Regions from separate parts of the Paenibacillus sp. NPDC058898 genome, predicted to be linked through region 2. Evidence: riboswitches for the same ligand, from Rfam matches in the RefSeq annotation. Region 2 holds a riboswitch; the other holds the start of a gene.

Region 1 (8,163 bases), on a different contig from region 2:
ATGACGCTGAGTTCTGAAGAATTAAAAAGCGGCGAACAAATAGGTTCGCCGCCGCTGTTTTCGCGCTTCCTTGGTCAATGTAATTATTGCTGGCTTTTAAGATATTCAGCGAGTTGATCAAAAGTACCGCCAAATCCTTGTTTCACCATTGGAGCCATTTCATCAAATGCTGCTTGTTCTTCTGCAGTTGCGTTGACAGGGCCACCCTGCATTGTTAGCGTTGTTTTTCCATCGGCTTCTTCAAGTGTGATAATATTAATAATTTCAAGCGGCCAGCTTGCGTTAAAAGGTGCACGTATAGTGTTACCTTCTTCATCAGAGAATGATTGGATGAATACCAGTTTTTCAGGAACTATGACTTCTTGATATACAAATTTACCCCACATGGCTTGGGTACCATCTGGCGACTTCTGACAACCTAAGAACATACCACCTGGACGTACATCCATTCTAATAACATCTAATGAAAACCCTTGAGGACCCCACCATTTACCGAAGTGTTCTGGATCCGTCCAAACTTTAAAAACCAGTTCTCGAGGGGCATTGAAAACACGGGTTAGAAGTAAGCCACTTTTGCTTTGCTCGGTCATTTGAATTCCTCCTAATATGAAAGGTTGCGGCTGCTACCCTTTCTTTTGTAATTTGTCTAAATAATCCTCAAGTTGATCTAAGCGCTGTTCCCAAATACCGCGGAACGATTCCAACCATTCGTCCATCTCTTGTAGCGGTTCAGGTCGTAGTCTATATATCCGTCGATTAGCCTCTGCCTGAACTTCTACCAATCCTGCTTCATGCAATATCTTTAAATGTTTGGAAGTCTGCGGCTGCCGGATTTTAAGGCGATCAGCAACCTGACTGACAGTTAAGGGACCGTCTCGTAATAGTTCGACTATCTGCAATCGGTTAGGTTCGGCTAGTGCGTTCAAAGTTGTCTGTTTCATATGACCTTACCCCCGATCTTGTTATTACAACGAACTCGATGCTTGAACTAAAAGTTCTGCTAGCAGCTCATAGCATGGGGTATCATCTTCTCGAATTTTAAGCCATTTTCGTTCGGGTGGACCATCGAAATTTTTGGGGACTTCTAGATTTGTTGTGTTCATGATCATAAAGGCGATTGCATCTTTTGATGGTGAAATCACAGCTGCATATTGTCCGTTCTTTAGAAAATGTGGCTTTTTGTACTGAATTCGTTCTTCTACTTCCGGAATTGCTTCTTGGACCATGTGTCGAAGCTTGTTACTGACGTCTACTTGCCAAGGCAGACTAAGGTTTTCGATGAACGAAATTACTTCTTGGCTCATATCTTGCCCTCCTTATTTGTGAATATTAACCAACGATTGGTTACAATATACCATGATGAGAATATTCTTGTAAAGGAATATTCGGAAATGAATCTTGCCTTTCCTCAAAGGGTTAGTAACTGAACGTAATTTGACAATAAAGTGAGCACAATTCGAGAGTAGTTTAACCGTATGTTGAGCATCACATGATAGTTTTACCGTAATGCTATGTAAGCATAGAAAAGGCGAGAATGACACGCACGGCTGCATGAACGCGACATGCAACCGTGGCGTAGATCTTCTCGCCTTGCGTTTTTCGTTATTAATTTTTAATACTACTCTTCTTCTCTCCTCATTTGATAGTGATGGTGATAGTGGTGATGGTGATGATGATGGATCATATGATGGCCTGATGGAGAACTATATGGATGAAAATGGGGGTGATGCTCATGACCGTGACCATGATGATGATGATAAGGCTGAGGTTCTCTTTGTTGAGTTTCTTGAAGGTTATAGTTTTGTTGATTCATCGAATTTCTCCTTTTCGTCTTGAGATAATTCATATTATGTATACAAACGATTAGTGACACTTGACCATAAGAAAATGGGCTACCAAGATAAGTTAAATGGTGAGGAAATAAACCTCCGGTACCTAAGTGCCGGAGGTTTATTTTGCTGGCCGGATCATTTTCTGCACGGAAGGATTGACAATTCGCTGAAGGAGATATAATATCATACCGTATAAATCGTAATTATTACGATTAAGGAATGGAGGAAGTTCAGTAGATGAATAACAACAATAAGATTCCAGTTACCGTACTCAGCGGTTACCTCGGATCAGGCAAAACGACCGTGTTGAATCATGTGCTTCATAATCGTGATGGATTGAAGGTTGCGGTCATTGTGAACGACATGAGCGAAGTGAATATTGACGCGGATTTGGTTCGAGGGGAAGGGAGCCTGTCCCGAACGGATGAGAAGCTGGTCGAAATGTCCAATGGCTGCATCTGCTGCACCCTCCGGGAAGATTTGGTGCAGGAAGTTCAGAAGCTGGCACAAGAAAACCGTTTTGACTATATCCTGATTGAATCGACGGGGATTAGCGAGCCCGTGCCTGTTGCGCAGACCTTTGTTTATCCAGATGAGGTATCCGGTGTACAGCTGTCCGACCTAGCCCGGCTGGATTGCATGGTGACGGTTGTAGACGCGAACCGATTCTGGAAAGACTTCTCTTCGGGCCAAAGCCTGCTCGATCGGAAGGAAGCGCTTGGCGAAGAGGATACACGGGAAGTCGTGGATCTGTTGATCGACCAGGTTGAGACGTGTGATGTGCTGCTGTTGAACAAATGTGATCTGGTAAGCGATGACGAATTGGCCAAGGTGGAAGGCATACTTCATAAGCTTCAGCCAAGCGCCAAAATCATACGTACCGTTAAAGGACAAGTCGCACCTGCGGAAATTCTGAATACCGGTTTATTCGACTTTGAGAAAGCCAGTCAGGCCCCCGGCTGGATTCAGGAGCTTCAGAAGGAAGAGCATGTGCCAGAAACGGATGAATACGGCATCAGCTCTTTTGTTTATCGGAGAAGAAGACCGTTTCATCCGGAGCGGCTGGCCGCATTCATGAGTTATTGGCCGGAAGAGGTCGTACGCGCGAAAGGGATCGCTTGGCTGGCAGTGCTTGAGGATGTTGCGGCAAGTCTAAGTCAAGCGGGTCCTTCGATTCAGTTCGGGCCAGCTGGATATTGGGTGGCTGCTTTAACCGAGCAGGAACAGCAGGAGCTGATTCAGAGTGAGCCGGATGTGCAGCGAAAATGGGATGCCGTCTGGGGGGATCGGATGACCGAGCTCGTGATGATCGGGATTGGGATGGAACAGTCACTAATCGAGCAGGAGCTGGACGATTGTCTGTTGACCGAGCAGGAAATGCAGCTGGATTGGTCGACGTTTAACAATCCGCTGCCATGGATGGCCATCGAAGAGCTATCACTGTAAGGTTATATTTTTTTGATTAAAATTAATCGTAATAATTACGAATGGATAAAGAGCCACTTGAGGGCTTTACAGGTTTTCTAGAATATAATCCCCTTTGCGTAGACAGTGCTGAAGAAGAGCGCTACAGTTTACTTAAGGGGATTTTTGTCATGGAAAAGTTCAAAAGAAGAATACGAAAGAAGCAGGGGAATATGCAGAAATTCATCATTTAAAAACTCAATTGCAGGAAAAGTTATTACCCTGTTTAGAAAGCGCCCTTCAGAAGGACGGGGTTTAAAAAAATCATTTAATGATGTGGTCAATCTATTTATCTGTCCAGAACTTATACCTATCAAGTCCAGAGCACCTGTTTTGTATTTGTTGTATAATAGGAAGAATAGGAAGAAGATTCCCAATTCATGTTTCGATGATAGCTTTAACGTATTTCAGAATGTAATGCTGACGCATGAGCAACATCAATCAGGAGGACAAGGAAATGGCAAAAGCAAAGGTTCCAAAGAGACCCACTAGAGATGAGTTTGTACTGGAAGAACTCGGAAATCAGCTTACGGAAGCTTACCAGGAGGAATCGGTTATCGTGCTGACGGTCTGGGGAAGAGAAGAGGCGGTCCGCGGGCAAATCGATCAAATGGACTCCCGAACAGGGAAGGTACATATGAAACAGAATGGCGTTATTACGAAGGTTCCTTTTATGGACATTATGGAAGTGAATTATCCGAGAGACTAATCAGAATCATGTGTGCTTCCCGCAAATGAATCAAAGAGATTGTGATTTAAAGCGGTCGGCTTCATACCCGGTAGCGCGATGTCCAAAGTCGTGGTATATTAAAAAAAGTTATCTATGTGTTACTGGCGTAGCTTGGGGTACCAAGAGGGAGCACATAGGATCATATGCCGTACGCCTGGGCAAGAGGTAAGGAGACGATCAGTCGCCTTGCCTCTTTATGTTTTTTAATACAATGGCGAAGGAGCGGATTAGCATGAGTAAGGAACCCGTAATTTTAGATGGAAAAAAGGTATCCGACGATATCAAGACCAAGCTGGCTGTAAAGGTACAGGAATTGAAGTTGCAGGGGGTAACGCCTTGTCTGGCAACGATTCTGGTTGGCGATGATCCTGCTTCGGCGACCTATGTGCGGATGAAGGGAAATGCTTGCGAGCGGCTTGGCATCATATCCAAAAAAGTGGTACTGGAGACATCGACAACGACCGAGGAGCTGATTGCTGCGATTCAAGAGCTGAACGAGGATCCGAATGTCCACGGTATTCTGCTGCAGCATCCGGTACCGCATCATATCGATGAACGGGCAGCCTTTGATGCCATTGACATTAAAAAAGACGTGGATGGAGTAACCACGCTCGGTTTCTCGCAAAATGCGTTTGGTTTTGCCGATTATCCGTCTTGTACGCCTGCTGCGATTATTGCGATTATGGATTATTATGATCTGCCGATCGAAGGGAAGCATGCCGTGGTGGTCGGACGCAGTCCGATTCTGGGTAAGCCGGTATCGATGAATCTGCTTAATCGCAATGCTACCGTTACGATCTGCCACTCGAGAACGAAGAACCTTGGGGAGATTGTGTCCCAGGGAGATATCGTGGTTGCGGCCGTAGGCAAGCCTAATTTGATTCAAGGGGACTGGATCAAGCCGGGAGCCGTCGTATTGGATGCCGGCTATAATCCAGGCAATATCGGCGACTGCGATTACGATGCCTGCGCGAAGTTGGCATCCGCAATTACACCAGTACCTGCCGGTGTTGGCCCCGTTACGATTGCTACATTGCTGAAGCATACCGTCGAATCGGCTGAGCGAACCGTGCAAGGTTAACAGTAACCATGTAATAACGGGATAAGGCACGGTCCATTTGCGCGTCCCGAAAGGGGATTTGCATGAAGAATCCCCCTTTGAATCGCTTCGTTCCTCGCTAGAATCTGGAACGCAGAAAAGTATTGCCCATCAAATGCTCGGGGTGGAGTCTGCATTTCACGGATCCCTGGAAGTCATGGTATAGTTAGGAAAAAGCAAAATCGAAGGGGAGAGATTCATGCACAAACAACTCATTTCCAGTTGTGCTGCGGAGCAAGGAGCTGTGGAGGATAATCTGTTCGTTGCAGCGCCGCAAGCGGCTCCCGGGAGCACCGAATGAAGAACACGATTGCAGATATTGCCAAAAAAGCCGGAGTTGCCAAAAGCACGGTCTCCCGTTTCTTAAACGGAGGTTCTGTCAGTAATGCAACACGCCGTAAGATAGAGCTGGTCATTCAGGAAACCGGCTATATTCCGAATTCGTTCGCACAGAGCTTGAAAGCGAAAAAAACCAGCATGATCGGCACCATTGTGCCGCGTCTGGATTCATTCTCAGCATCGCAGACCGTTGCCGGCATGGATGAAGAATTAAGGAAACACGGTTATCAGCTTCTCATTATTAATGCAAGCCAGGACTTATCCAGGGAGATTGAAGCGCTGTATGATCTCGCCAGACAAAAAATATCTGGCATTATTTTATTCGCCACTCAGGTGACGGAAACGCATCTTGCCGCGATTAAAGAGATCGGCATCCCCGTCATCCTGCTCGGACAACAGCATAAGGATGTCCACAGCATGATATATAACGACTATGCCGCAGGTTATGACATGGGCCGATATGTGCTGTCCATGGGACACCGTCATATATCTTATATCGGCGTGACGGAAAAAGACGTTGCTGTCGGAGTTCAGCGGAAGGAAGGGTTTCTGAAGGCGTTAAGCGAGTATGACGAGGTGGAGGCGGTTCTCTATGAGAGTGGGTTTAAGATGTCGGATGGTGTAAAGACCGCATTGTCCATTTTTGAGTTGAACCGAACGCTGCCAACTGCAATGGTCTGCGCTACCGACAACATCGCGTTAGGCGTTATGAAAGCGGCTCATATGAAGGGCATCCAGATCCCCAACGAACTCTCCGTTACCGGATTTGGCGGATACGACGTTACCGAGGTAATTCATCCCGGATTGACAACGGTTAAATATGGATATTCCCAAGCGGGCCACCTCGCCGCTCAGCATATCATAAAGCTGGTCAACGACGAGCCTGTGGATTTCCTGACGGTCATGAATTGCGATATGATTCATCGGGAAAGCGTTGACAATCTAAAATAGGTATTTTATACTGGAAAAAAGGAACCGGTTCCAATACTGCTTTTGCTTGGTATTGGAGCTGAGTTCATTATTTTTAACCCTGATTGGAACCGGTTCCGTTATAAATGGGTTAGGCTGATGTTCACGCATAGCATGATCAGTTTGTTTTTTGAGAAAGCCTATATACAAGGAGAAGAGACATGGACAGAGAACGGAGATACCGACGCCTGGATCAGGCCTCTCCTGAAGAGATTGCCTCCTTGAAGGAGCAAGCAAAACGCAGCGAATGGAGGCAGAGGTTTCACGTACAGCCCATCATGGGCTTGCTGAATGACCCCAACGGATTTTCTTATTATAACGGGAAATACCACTTGTTTTATCAATGGTTTCCTCTGGGCACGTTTCACGGCCTGAAATACTGGTACCATACCTCCTCCACGGACTTGGTGCACTGGCAAAACAAAGGCATCGCCATTGAGCCCGGGTACTCGCATGATGCATATGGCGCCTATTCGGGAAGCGGGATCGTGAAAGACGACAAACTGTATCTGATGTATACCGGGAATACCCGGGATGAGGAATGGAACAGGCATTCTTATCAATGCATGGCCGTGATGGACCGTGTTGGCACCATCACGAAGCTCGATAAGCCGCTGATTGACCGTGTGCCGGACGGATATACCGAGCATTTCCGGGATCCGAAGGTATGGAAAGACGAAGACCTGTTCCGGTTCGTCATCGGCGCCCAAAGGGACGATCAAACAGGAACGGCTGTCGTGTATGAATCACCGGATTTGCTGGATTGGTCATGCAAAGGGGAAATCCAGACCCGTCTTGAACATTTCGGCTATATGTGGGAATGCCCCGATTATTTTGAACTGGAAGGACAGGGCGTGCTGCTGTTTTCGCCGCAGGGGCTGAGTCCGCAAGGCGACGAATTCCGGAACGTTTACCAATCTGGCTACATCGCGGGCAAGCCTCTGGATCGGGGGACGCTGGAGTTTGAACACGGCTCCTTTTACGAACTGGACAGAGGTTTTGATTTCTACGCACCACAGACCATGGTGGATGAGAAAGACCGGCGCATCATGGTAGGCTGGATGGGCTTGCCGGAGGTCGTCTATCCAACCGACTCGCATGGCTGGGCGCATTGTTTGACGCTTCCACGTACGCTCTCGTTTCGTGAGGGTAAGCTGATTCAGCTGCCTGTCCCCGAGTTGGAACTTCTTCGTGAGACGACAGCTATGGAAGCAGCGGATACGCTTTACAGCGAAGTGAAGAGTTATGCAGGGGTTGAGGGAACCGTATTCGAGATGACATGTGAGTTTCATGGGATCGAAGCGGACGTTGTTGGCATTGAATTTCGAGCTGGCGAAACGGAGCGGACCGTCATCTGGTATGACGCCGTCAGGCAAAAGGTTACGCTAGATCGCTCATCATCGGGTGCAACGATTGTGAGTGATTACGGAACGACACGTACCTGTATGCTGCATGCCAAAGTAAACTCAATCAAATTTCATCTCTTTGTGGATATTTCTTCGGCAGAAGTGTTCGTCAATGATGGCGAAGAAGTGTTTACGAGTCGGATATTTCCAAAGCAGGACAGCCGTCATATTCGATTTTTCGCAAAAAACGGCAGCACTGGCTTGAAGGTCACGAAGTGGGATCTTGCCCAAGCCGTAAAAGATATAGAAGGGGATGAATGAACATGGCAGCAGATCATAGGAAAATTGCAAAGCAGGTAGTGGAAGCCATCGGTGGCAGGGAGA
Region 2 (8,163 bases):
ACCCTCATATTGGTAATATTTATTGGGAAAGATATTAACGGTGCTCAGGGATGGATTTATATTGGTTCATTAAGCATTCAGCCTGCGGAGTTATTTAAGTTGGTTCTTATTATTTTTCTGTCCTATGTACTTTATCGCAAGAAAAATAAACCTCTTCTTTCCTTTTGGAAGGATGTTGTCCCGGTTGGGATGCTTGCGTTTTTACCGTTTACGCTTGTTATGCTTCAGAATGACCTCGGTAATGCTCTCAGTTATTTTGTGATTTTGGTTGGTCTTCTTTGGATTGGTAACATTAAATACACTCATGCTCTGATCGGTTTGACTCTTATGGGCGGTATAATTTTCGGTAGTACACAAGCGTATATCCATTTTCACGATGAAATTATTGAAGCGAACTTATTAAAGCCCCACTGGATAGGGCGAATTGATTCATGGCTTCTACCTGATAGTGCACCTTCCGATTCTAGTTATCATACACGTAATGCGAAGCTTGCGATAGCCTCTGGCGGGATGAAGGGAATGGGCTTTATGGAAGGTGGTTATGTCCAGAAGGGGTTTGTACCTTACGCCTATTCAGACTCTATCTTTGCCCAGATAGCTGAGGAGTACGGTTTTATCGGCTCTTCTATACTACTTTTGCTATATTTTGTTCTAATTCACAGAATGATTCTTATCGCTCTTGAATGTAAAGATAGGGCAGGGCCGTTCTTGCTAGTTGGTATTATCTCCATGTTTATGTATCAGATATTTGAGAACATTGGTATGTTTATTGGATTAATGCCATTGACAGGGATAACTTTGCCATTTATCAGCTATGGGGGAACCTCGCTTATAATCAATATGGCAAGTCTTGGAGTTGCCATGAGTGTGAGGCTACATGGACAAGAAATTGATGAAGAATTACCAGAGACTAAAAAAGCTAAATAAAGGTGAAAGCGAGTTATATAAGCTAACAATATATTACAAATAAAAAGACCCGAAAACAGTTTACTTAGTCCTGTTTTCGGGTCTTTGTTTAATTTAGTTGATGTAAGTTAAACGATTTCTTTACTATCGTGAAATTGTTGTATAGCCCCCAAGAGTTGACCAGGAACCATCAAGGTTTTGATACCCAAAGTAGTAATTCTTAGATTTGTCGAGGTTATAGAAACGGATATTTACATCTGAACCGTTTCCGTTGGTTGTTCCACTTGTTTCAGTAACAGCTTTTTTGGTCGAAGCGTCAAAACATATAATTTTGTATTTGTAGCTACCACTTGGATTACCCGTTTCTTCCCAAATGCGTCCTCTCATAAACAATTCGCCATTTGAATTAGGAGTAAAATAGTAATTAGTATATAAAATATTATACAAAGAAGAGAACTGTGCATCATAAGGGCCGTTGCCCAAATTCCAGTGGGAAGTTGGGGCACTAGTTCCGTAAGGAACAATATCAGTAATAGATTGACTTATAGTAGTTTCTGTTGATACAGGAGTATTCTGGGGGTTAACTAACTCAACCTCAGCGGCAAAAGTAGTAGAGATGGACGTCACTGAAAGAGCCATCATAGTAGCAACTATAATTTTTTTTGTATTCATACAAATCTACCTCTTTCTTCTAATTTATTTTTAATTATAAAGAACTATCCTCCTTATTTGGAACATATTTACTTTATATAAAAATAGTAACAACTAATATTACTGTTGTCAAATTTTATATCTTAATTCTATATATTGTTTATAATGCTATTATTTATTGCGTGTATAAGTTCAAAATTGAAAATTAATGTTATCTACGTTTGAATCTCTCAATACCGGACATACTGATAGCATCATAGAGTTTCGTTCATAGAGAGGCGGTTGTCCGAGATGACAAATTATAGTGAAACCCTCCGTATTATCGTGAAAAAAATGGTTGTGCTCTTATCCTGCATGTTTATGGTCATCATGGCTTGGGAAGGACAGCAGATTGATGCTTCCGTTGTTGGAGGTCCGATCCCTCAAGAATCGATACGGCTTCGCATTCTCGCGAATTCAGATACCCCGTCCGATCAGCTCGTCAAAAGAGAGATTCGTGACGCGGTCGTTGAGCAGATGCAGCTTTGGGTCCTGCAGCTGGAGAACCCGCAAAGCCTGGAAGACGCCAAAGCATTAACCCGGCAGCATCTTCCGGAAATCCGCCAATTGGTGGGTGAAGAGCTGAAGAAAAGAGGGATTACGTACAGTTACACCGTAGAGCTTGGCGTCGTGCCGTTCCCGACGAAGTTATACGGGGGCACGGTGTATCCGGCCGGCGATTACGATGCGCTGCGTATTTCTTTAGGAGAAGGTCAAGGGCAGAACTGGTGGTGTGTCCTGTTCCCGCCGCTTTGTTTCATCGATGGCGGCAGCGGGGATGCGGCGGCGCAGCCTCTTGACACAGGTATCCAAACGGTTTCTGCTGAGGCTGGCGAAACTTCCCAAGAGGAAGCTCCGAAGAACGCAGGCGATAGCGAACCGGAGGTCCGCTTCTTCTTGTGGGATATGTTTCGTGGCATTTGGAACTGGGTGGTAAGCTTGTTCTAAGATTATGAGCGAGTTGATTTTCAATCCTGATCGGGTATGATAAACTTTGAAGTAGAAGAGTGCTTTCTCTTTGGCGCGACTGGTTTGAATGAGAACCGGCACGGGACTGAAGAACGAAAAGCGCTTTTTATTTTTGGGACATAGGTAAAACTCGCACTGGAGTTTATATATTTCATATACAGAAAGTTTGGGATAGGAATGGAACAGAACGGGAACGGCATGGAACCTAACCAGCAGCGGGATAACGGCTTCCGCCAGGTTGGTGCAAAATCAACCCAAGTGTGGCACGTCTCGAACTCGCTCTCTAGGGAGAGCTTAAGTTTGGAGAATGAGGCAAAGCAAGCGCTTGGGGAAGCGGGGCAGGTGCTTGAGCTCGGCGGAACGGTGGCCTTTCCGACGGAAACGGTCTACGGGCTTGGCGCGGACGCCGGCAATACAGAAGCGGTCGAGCGCGTCTTTGCCGCGAAAGGCCGGCCGTCGGACAATCCGTTGATTGTGCATATTTCGGAGCTAGCTCAGCTTGACGGTTTGGTCCTTCATGTAAATGAGACGGAACGGGCGCTGATGGCAAGGTTCTGGCCTGGGCCGCTATCGCTGGTACTGCCCGTTAAACCGGGTGCTGTTTCCCCTCGCGTGACGGCAGGTCTCGATACCGTTGCCGTACGGATGCCGGATCACAATGTGGCGCTGGCTTTGATCAGCGCCGCCGGGCGTCCGCTGGCTGCGCCGAGCGCGAACCGTTCCGGTCGGCCAAGCCCGACGCTGGCCAGCCATGTCCTGGAGGATCTGGCGGGGGCGATCGACGGCGTCCTCGACGGCGGCCCGGCCGGGGTGGGCGTCGAGTCGACGGTCGTGCAAGTCGGCGAAGACGGGGCCGTCACGGTGCTTCGCCCGGGCGGCGTCACGGCGGAGCAGCTTGCCGCAGTTGCGGCAAGCGTGCGCATGGACCCGGCGCTGCATCGCGCCGCCGGGGAGGCGGGGAGCCCGGCGCCGCGCTCGCCGGGCATGAAGTACACGCACTACGCACCGAAGGGTGCGATGTGCGTGGTGCAGGGCCCGCGTGCCGACGCGGTGTCGGCACGCATCGCGGCCGAGCTTGAGGCGGCCGGCCGGCGCGGGGAGGTGACCGGCGTGCTGTCATTCGACGAGCACATCGGTCACTACCACGCGGACGTTGCCGTCTCGCTCGGCAGCCTGGCCGCGCCGGAGGAAGCGGCCCGCCGGCTGTACGCCGGCCTGCGCCGATTCGATGACGAAGGCGCGACCTTCATTCTGGCCGAAGCGTGCCCGGAGCAAGGCCTCGGGGCAGCCGTCATGAACCGGCTGTTGAAGGCCGCGGGACACCACATCATCGATGTGAATTGACCCGCCGAGTGAACGCTTTTGGCATCATTTACCCCTTGTCCGCATATGTTGTACAAGACCATGGGACTTGGGGGAATGGGCATGCTGGAGGCGTCTGTCCAATCGGGACAGCTTGCGGCGATTCTGCTGATGGCGGTTGCACTCGGTCTAGACGCATTTTCGCTTGGAATCGGAGTCGGAATGAGAAGCGGCATGCGCTTAGGCCATATGCTGGGCATCAGCTTCATGATCGCGTTGTTTCACATGCTGATGCCGCTGCTGGGCTTATTTGCCGGCCGCTATGTAGGCATGTTACTGGGTCACGTCACAGGGCTTGCGGCCGGCGGGCTGCTGCTTCTGTTAGGCGGACATATGATGTATAACGCCTGGCGGGGTGGAGAAGGACAGCGAATACATCCTACCGCATTTTTAGGCATGCTGCTGTTTTCGCTTAGCGTCAGCATCGATTCCTTCTCGGTAGGCGTTTCACTCGGGATGTTTGTGGATGATGTACTGTTGATCGTGATCTCCTTCGGGATCGTGGGCGGTTTGCTGTCCATTCTCGGTTTGCTGCTTGGCCGTCAGGTAAGCAATAGACTGGGGGAGTACGGTGAAATGCTGGGTGGGCTCATTTTGGTTATATTTGGTGTCATGTTTATCTTTTGACGTTATATTTGTTACAATAACCCCAAAGAACCTACTAACGGGAGGAACGGGACCGTGAAAAATATACTGTTTGTCTGCACAGGAAATACCTGCCGCAGTCCAATGGCTGAAGGCATGCTGCGCAAGCTTGCCAAACAACGGGGCATCCCGCTGGAAACGAAGTCCGCCGGTGTCTCGGCCGTGGATGGAATGCCGGTGTCCCATCATGCGGAGTCCATACTACGAGACCAGGATATCCAGGAACGCTTGGTGTCCAAACCGTTGACTGCGAATCTGGTGGAGTGGTCAGACTTGATCCTGACGTTGACCCAGTCGCATAAGCAGTATGCTATAAGGCAGTTCCCGCACGCCGCAGACAAGATGCATACGCTGAAAGAGTTTGTTGAGGATGACAGGCGGGTGCTGGATGATCTGCGGGAGCAGGATAGTCTGTATGCGGCGCTTGAGCTGGCCAGATCGCTGGGCCGCGACGTCAGCGACCGTGACCGGGAGCGTCTGATCGAGCTGCGCCAGCGCATTCCGAGCTTCGATATCTCCGATCCTTTTGGAGGCTCGCGGGAGGAATATGAAGCGACGGCTGCAGAGATTCGGACGGCGTTGTTCCGTCTCCTGGACAAGCTGGAGAAGGATCGGCATAACTAAGTCTTGCTTTGAACGATATGAAGCCTAGCATTGGGCTAAAAAGCCACTTGCCTTTCACATGGTATTGCTTTAAGATGAAGTTGAAAAACAATGATCCGGTGTAACTGGCGACGAAGTGGATGAAACCACGATGGAGCATCGGAATATACGGCCGGTCGCCTGGGCAAAGAGCATTTGGAGCACCATACGTGCGCCGACTGCTCTTTTTTCGTCTTTTGCGCCCGATTTGGGTTATAATGAAACAAGCTAAAACGCAAAAGCGAACATACGAGGGGGTTTTTCATAGATGAAAATTGCATTGGGTACGGATCATGCCGGCATTCGTCTGAAAGAGGAGATCGTGGAAGTCATTCGGGGTCTTGGACACGAGGTGGAGGATCTGGGCTGCGGCTGTTCCGATTCCGTGGATTATCCCGATTATGCCCTTCCTGTGTGCGAGAAGGTAGTCTCGGGTGAAGCGGATCGCGGCATTCTGATCTGCGGTACGGGGATCGGCATGAGCATTGCAGCCAACAAGGTGCCGGGCATTCGCTGCGCGCTGACACATGATGTGTTCTCGGCCAAAGCGACGCGCGAGCATAACGACAGCAACGTGATTGCGTTGGGTGAGCGTGTTGTCGGTCCCGGACTTGCTGCTGAAATCGTCAGCGCATGGCTGACAACGGATTTCAGTCATGGCGAGCGCCATATCGGCCGTGTGAACAAGATCAAGGCCATCGAGGAGCGTTACCTGAAGAATGAGTCGCGATAAGTGAACGCGTAAATTTACGGCTGCGGCTATCGTGATATGGGATTGAAGCATCTTCTGTGAAAAAAATCATCGGGAGGACTGTGACATGACGGATATCTCCAAGGTTTCCTTGAACGAACAGACAGCGCGTATGGTCCGCGAACTGGCCGAAGCGGCCGTGTTAGGACCTAGTAAAGTGCTGGTCATCGGATCCAGCACCAGTGAAGTGGTCGGACGCCGGATCGGCACAGGCGGCGCTCTTGAAACGGCGCAGCAGCTCCTTCAGGGCATTGCCGAGGTCCAAGCGGAATTCGGTTTCGCGGTGGCTTATCAATGCTGTGAGCATCTGAACCGTGCGCTTGTCATGGAACGCGAGCTGCTCGAGCGGCTGGGTTTGACGGAAGTGGCGGCTGTTCCCATTCCGGGAGCGGGAGGGTCGATGGCCTCCGCGGCTTACCGCAGCATGAAGGAGCCTTGTCTTGCGGAATCGATTGAAGCACATGCGGGAGTTGATATCGGCGAGACGCTGATCGGCATGCATTTGCGGCGAGTAGCGGTTCCGTTCAGACCGACCGAGCGTTATATCGGCAAGGCGCGCGTAACCGCGGCTTATACCCGTCCGAAGCTGATTGGCGGAGAACGCGCGGTGTACCGGCTCGAGCAGAGGGATGATTCCACACTATGCGATTGATTCAAATGAGAACTCGCTTTTTTAATTATGAGAACTTGTAGTATTGACTTTGCAAGAAAAAATAACGATTGATTATGGGAGGATATGAACATGATGGAACATTTGCGGAAGAGTGACCCGGCTGTATTGGAAGCGATGGATTTGGAGCTAAAGCGTCAGCGCAGCAACATTGAGCTGATTGCCTCTGAGAATATTGTTAGCGAAGCGGTTATGGAAGCAATGGGGACGGTGCTGACGAATAAATATGCGGAAGGCTACCCTGGCAAACGCTATTACGGTGGCTGTGAGCGTGTGGATATCGTGGAAGATATCGCCCGTGACCGTGCCAAAGAACTGTTTGGAGCCGAGCATGCCAACGTTCAGCCGCACTCCGGTGCCCAAGCGAACATGGCGGTATATTTGGCAGCCCTGAAGCCTGGAGATACCGTGCTCGGCATGAACCTGGCCCATGGCGGCCATTTGACTCACGGCAGCCCGGTTAACGCTTCCGGACTTCTGTACAACTTTGTTGCCTACGGCGTGCAAGAAGATACGTTCCTGATCGATTACGACGAAGTTCGCAAAGCGGCATTCAAGCATCGCCCTCGTCTGATCGTAGCGGGTGCAAGTGCCTATCCTCGCATCATTGATTTTGAACGGCTTGCTGCCATCGCGAACGACGTTGGCGCATTGTTCATGGTTGATATGGCTCATATTGCCGGTCTTGTTGCGGCAGGTCTTCATCCGAATCCGGTTCCGCATGCCCATTTTGTAACGACAACGACGCATAAGACGCTTCGCGGACCTCGCGGCGGTATGATTCTGTGCAAAAAAGCTTGGGCGCAAGCGATCGATAAAGCGGTATTCCCCGGCTCCCAAGGCGGCCCGCTCATGCATGTTATTGCTTCCAAGGCCGTTGCGCTTGGCGAAGCATTGGATCCGTCCTTCAAGACGTATGCAGAGAATGTCGTGAAGAACGCGAAAGTGCTGGCAGATACTCTGATCGAGGAAGGCTTGAATATCGTATCCGGGGGAACCGATAACCACCTGATGCTGGTGGATACCCGCAATCTGGACATCACCGGTAAAGACGCGGAGAAAGTTCTGGACTCCATCGGGATTACCGTGAACAAGAATGCCATCCCGTTTGATCCAACCAGCCCGTTCGTAACGAGCGGTATCCGTATCGGTACCCCTGCGGTTACTTCCCGCGGTATGGATGAGCAGGCGATGGTGAAAATCGCGAAAATTATTGCGATGACATTGAAGCAGCCGAAAGACGAGGCAACGCTTGAAAACGCAGGTCGTTTGGTGGCTGAGCTTACAGATCAATACCCTCTCTATGCTGAAATGAAATATTAATCACAGTTTCCTCCGCGTAAGAGGCCTATTATAAGAGGACCCCGCCTGATGCAGGTGGGGTCCTTTTAGGAGCTATAAACATTCTGGCCAGATTGCTATGCTCTCATTTTCCCAGTCAGGTAGCTTCGCGGTTAGCATCAATATAGGCGAGAATGGAAAACCTAGGTTCAGGGCAGAAGGAGATCCGGTTTAGTTATAAGGTCAA

Evidence for each region. A riboswitch is a leader RNA that binds a small molecule or an ion and turns the genes downstream of it on or off. The one in region 2 is predicted to bind ZMP and ZTP.
Region 1: linked by a shared signal. The riboswitch ahead of ACOZB4_RS09405 (bifunctional 5,10-methylenetetrahydrofolate dehydrogenase/5,10-methenyltetrahydrofolate cyclohydrolase) and the one ahead of rpiB (ribose 5-phosphate isomerase B) in region 2 are both predicted to bind ZMP and ZTP.

What each region holds. Positions count from the first base shown of each region.
Region 1 is NZ_JBMOSM010000003.1:227,060-235,222, reverse strand. Features, by position in the region: gene ACOZB4_RS09435 (SRPBCC family protein) at 84-590, opposite strand; gene ACOZB4_RS09430 (ArsR/SmtB family transcription factor) at 624-941, opposite strand; gene ACOZB4_RS09425 (DUF1801 domain-containing protein) at 966-1,304, opposite strand; gene ACOZB4_RS09420 (hypothetical protein) at 1,552-1,836, shown strand; gene ACOZB4_RS09415 (GTP-binding protein) at 2,070-3,278, shown strand; gene ACOZB4_RS09410 (YolD-like family protein) at 3,754-4,005, shown strand; ZMP/ZTP riboswitch at 4,114-4,193, shown strand; gene ACOZB4_RS09405 (bifunctional 5,10-methylenetetrahydrofolate dehydrogenase/5,10-methenyltetrahydrofolate cyclohydrolase) at 4,259-5,107, shown strand; gene ACOZB4_RS09400 (LacI family DNA-binding transcriptional regulator) at 5,423-6,415, shown strand; gene ACOZB4_RS09395 (glycoside hydrolase family 32 protein) at 6,595-8,100, shown strand; gene ACOZB4_RS09390 (sucrose-specific PTS transporter subunit IIBC) at 8,097-8,163, shown strand, end outside.
Region 2 is NZ_JBMOSM010000005.1:161,838-170,000, reverse strand. Features, by position in the region: gene ACOZB4_RS15665 (FtsW/RodA/SpoVE family cell cycle protein) at 1-927, shown strand, start outside; gene ACOZB4_RS15660 (hypothetical protein) at 1,051-1,578, opposite strand; gene spoIIR (stage II sporulation protein R) at 1,849-2,544, shown strand; gene ACOZB4_RS15650 (L-threonylcarbamoyladenylate synthase) at 2,764-3,909, shown strand; gene ACOZB4_RS15645 (manganese efflux pump MntP family protein) at 3,991-4,554, shown strand; gene ACOZB4_RS15640 (low molecular weight protein arginine phosphatase) at 4,609-5,196, shown strand; ZMP/ZTP riboswitch at 5,287-5,368, shown strand; gene rpiB (ribose 5-phosphate isomerase B) at 5,483-5,947, shown strand; gene ACOZB4_RS15630 (TIGR01440 family protein) at 6,033-6,617, shown strand; gene glyA (serine hydroxymethyltransferase) at 6,708-7,958, shown strand.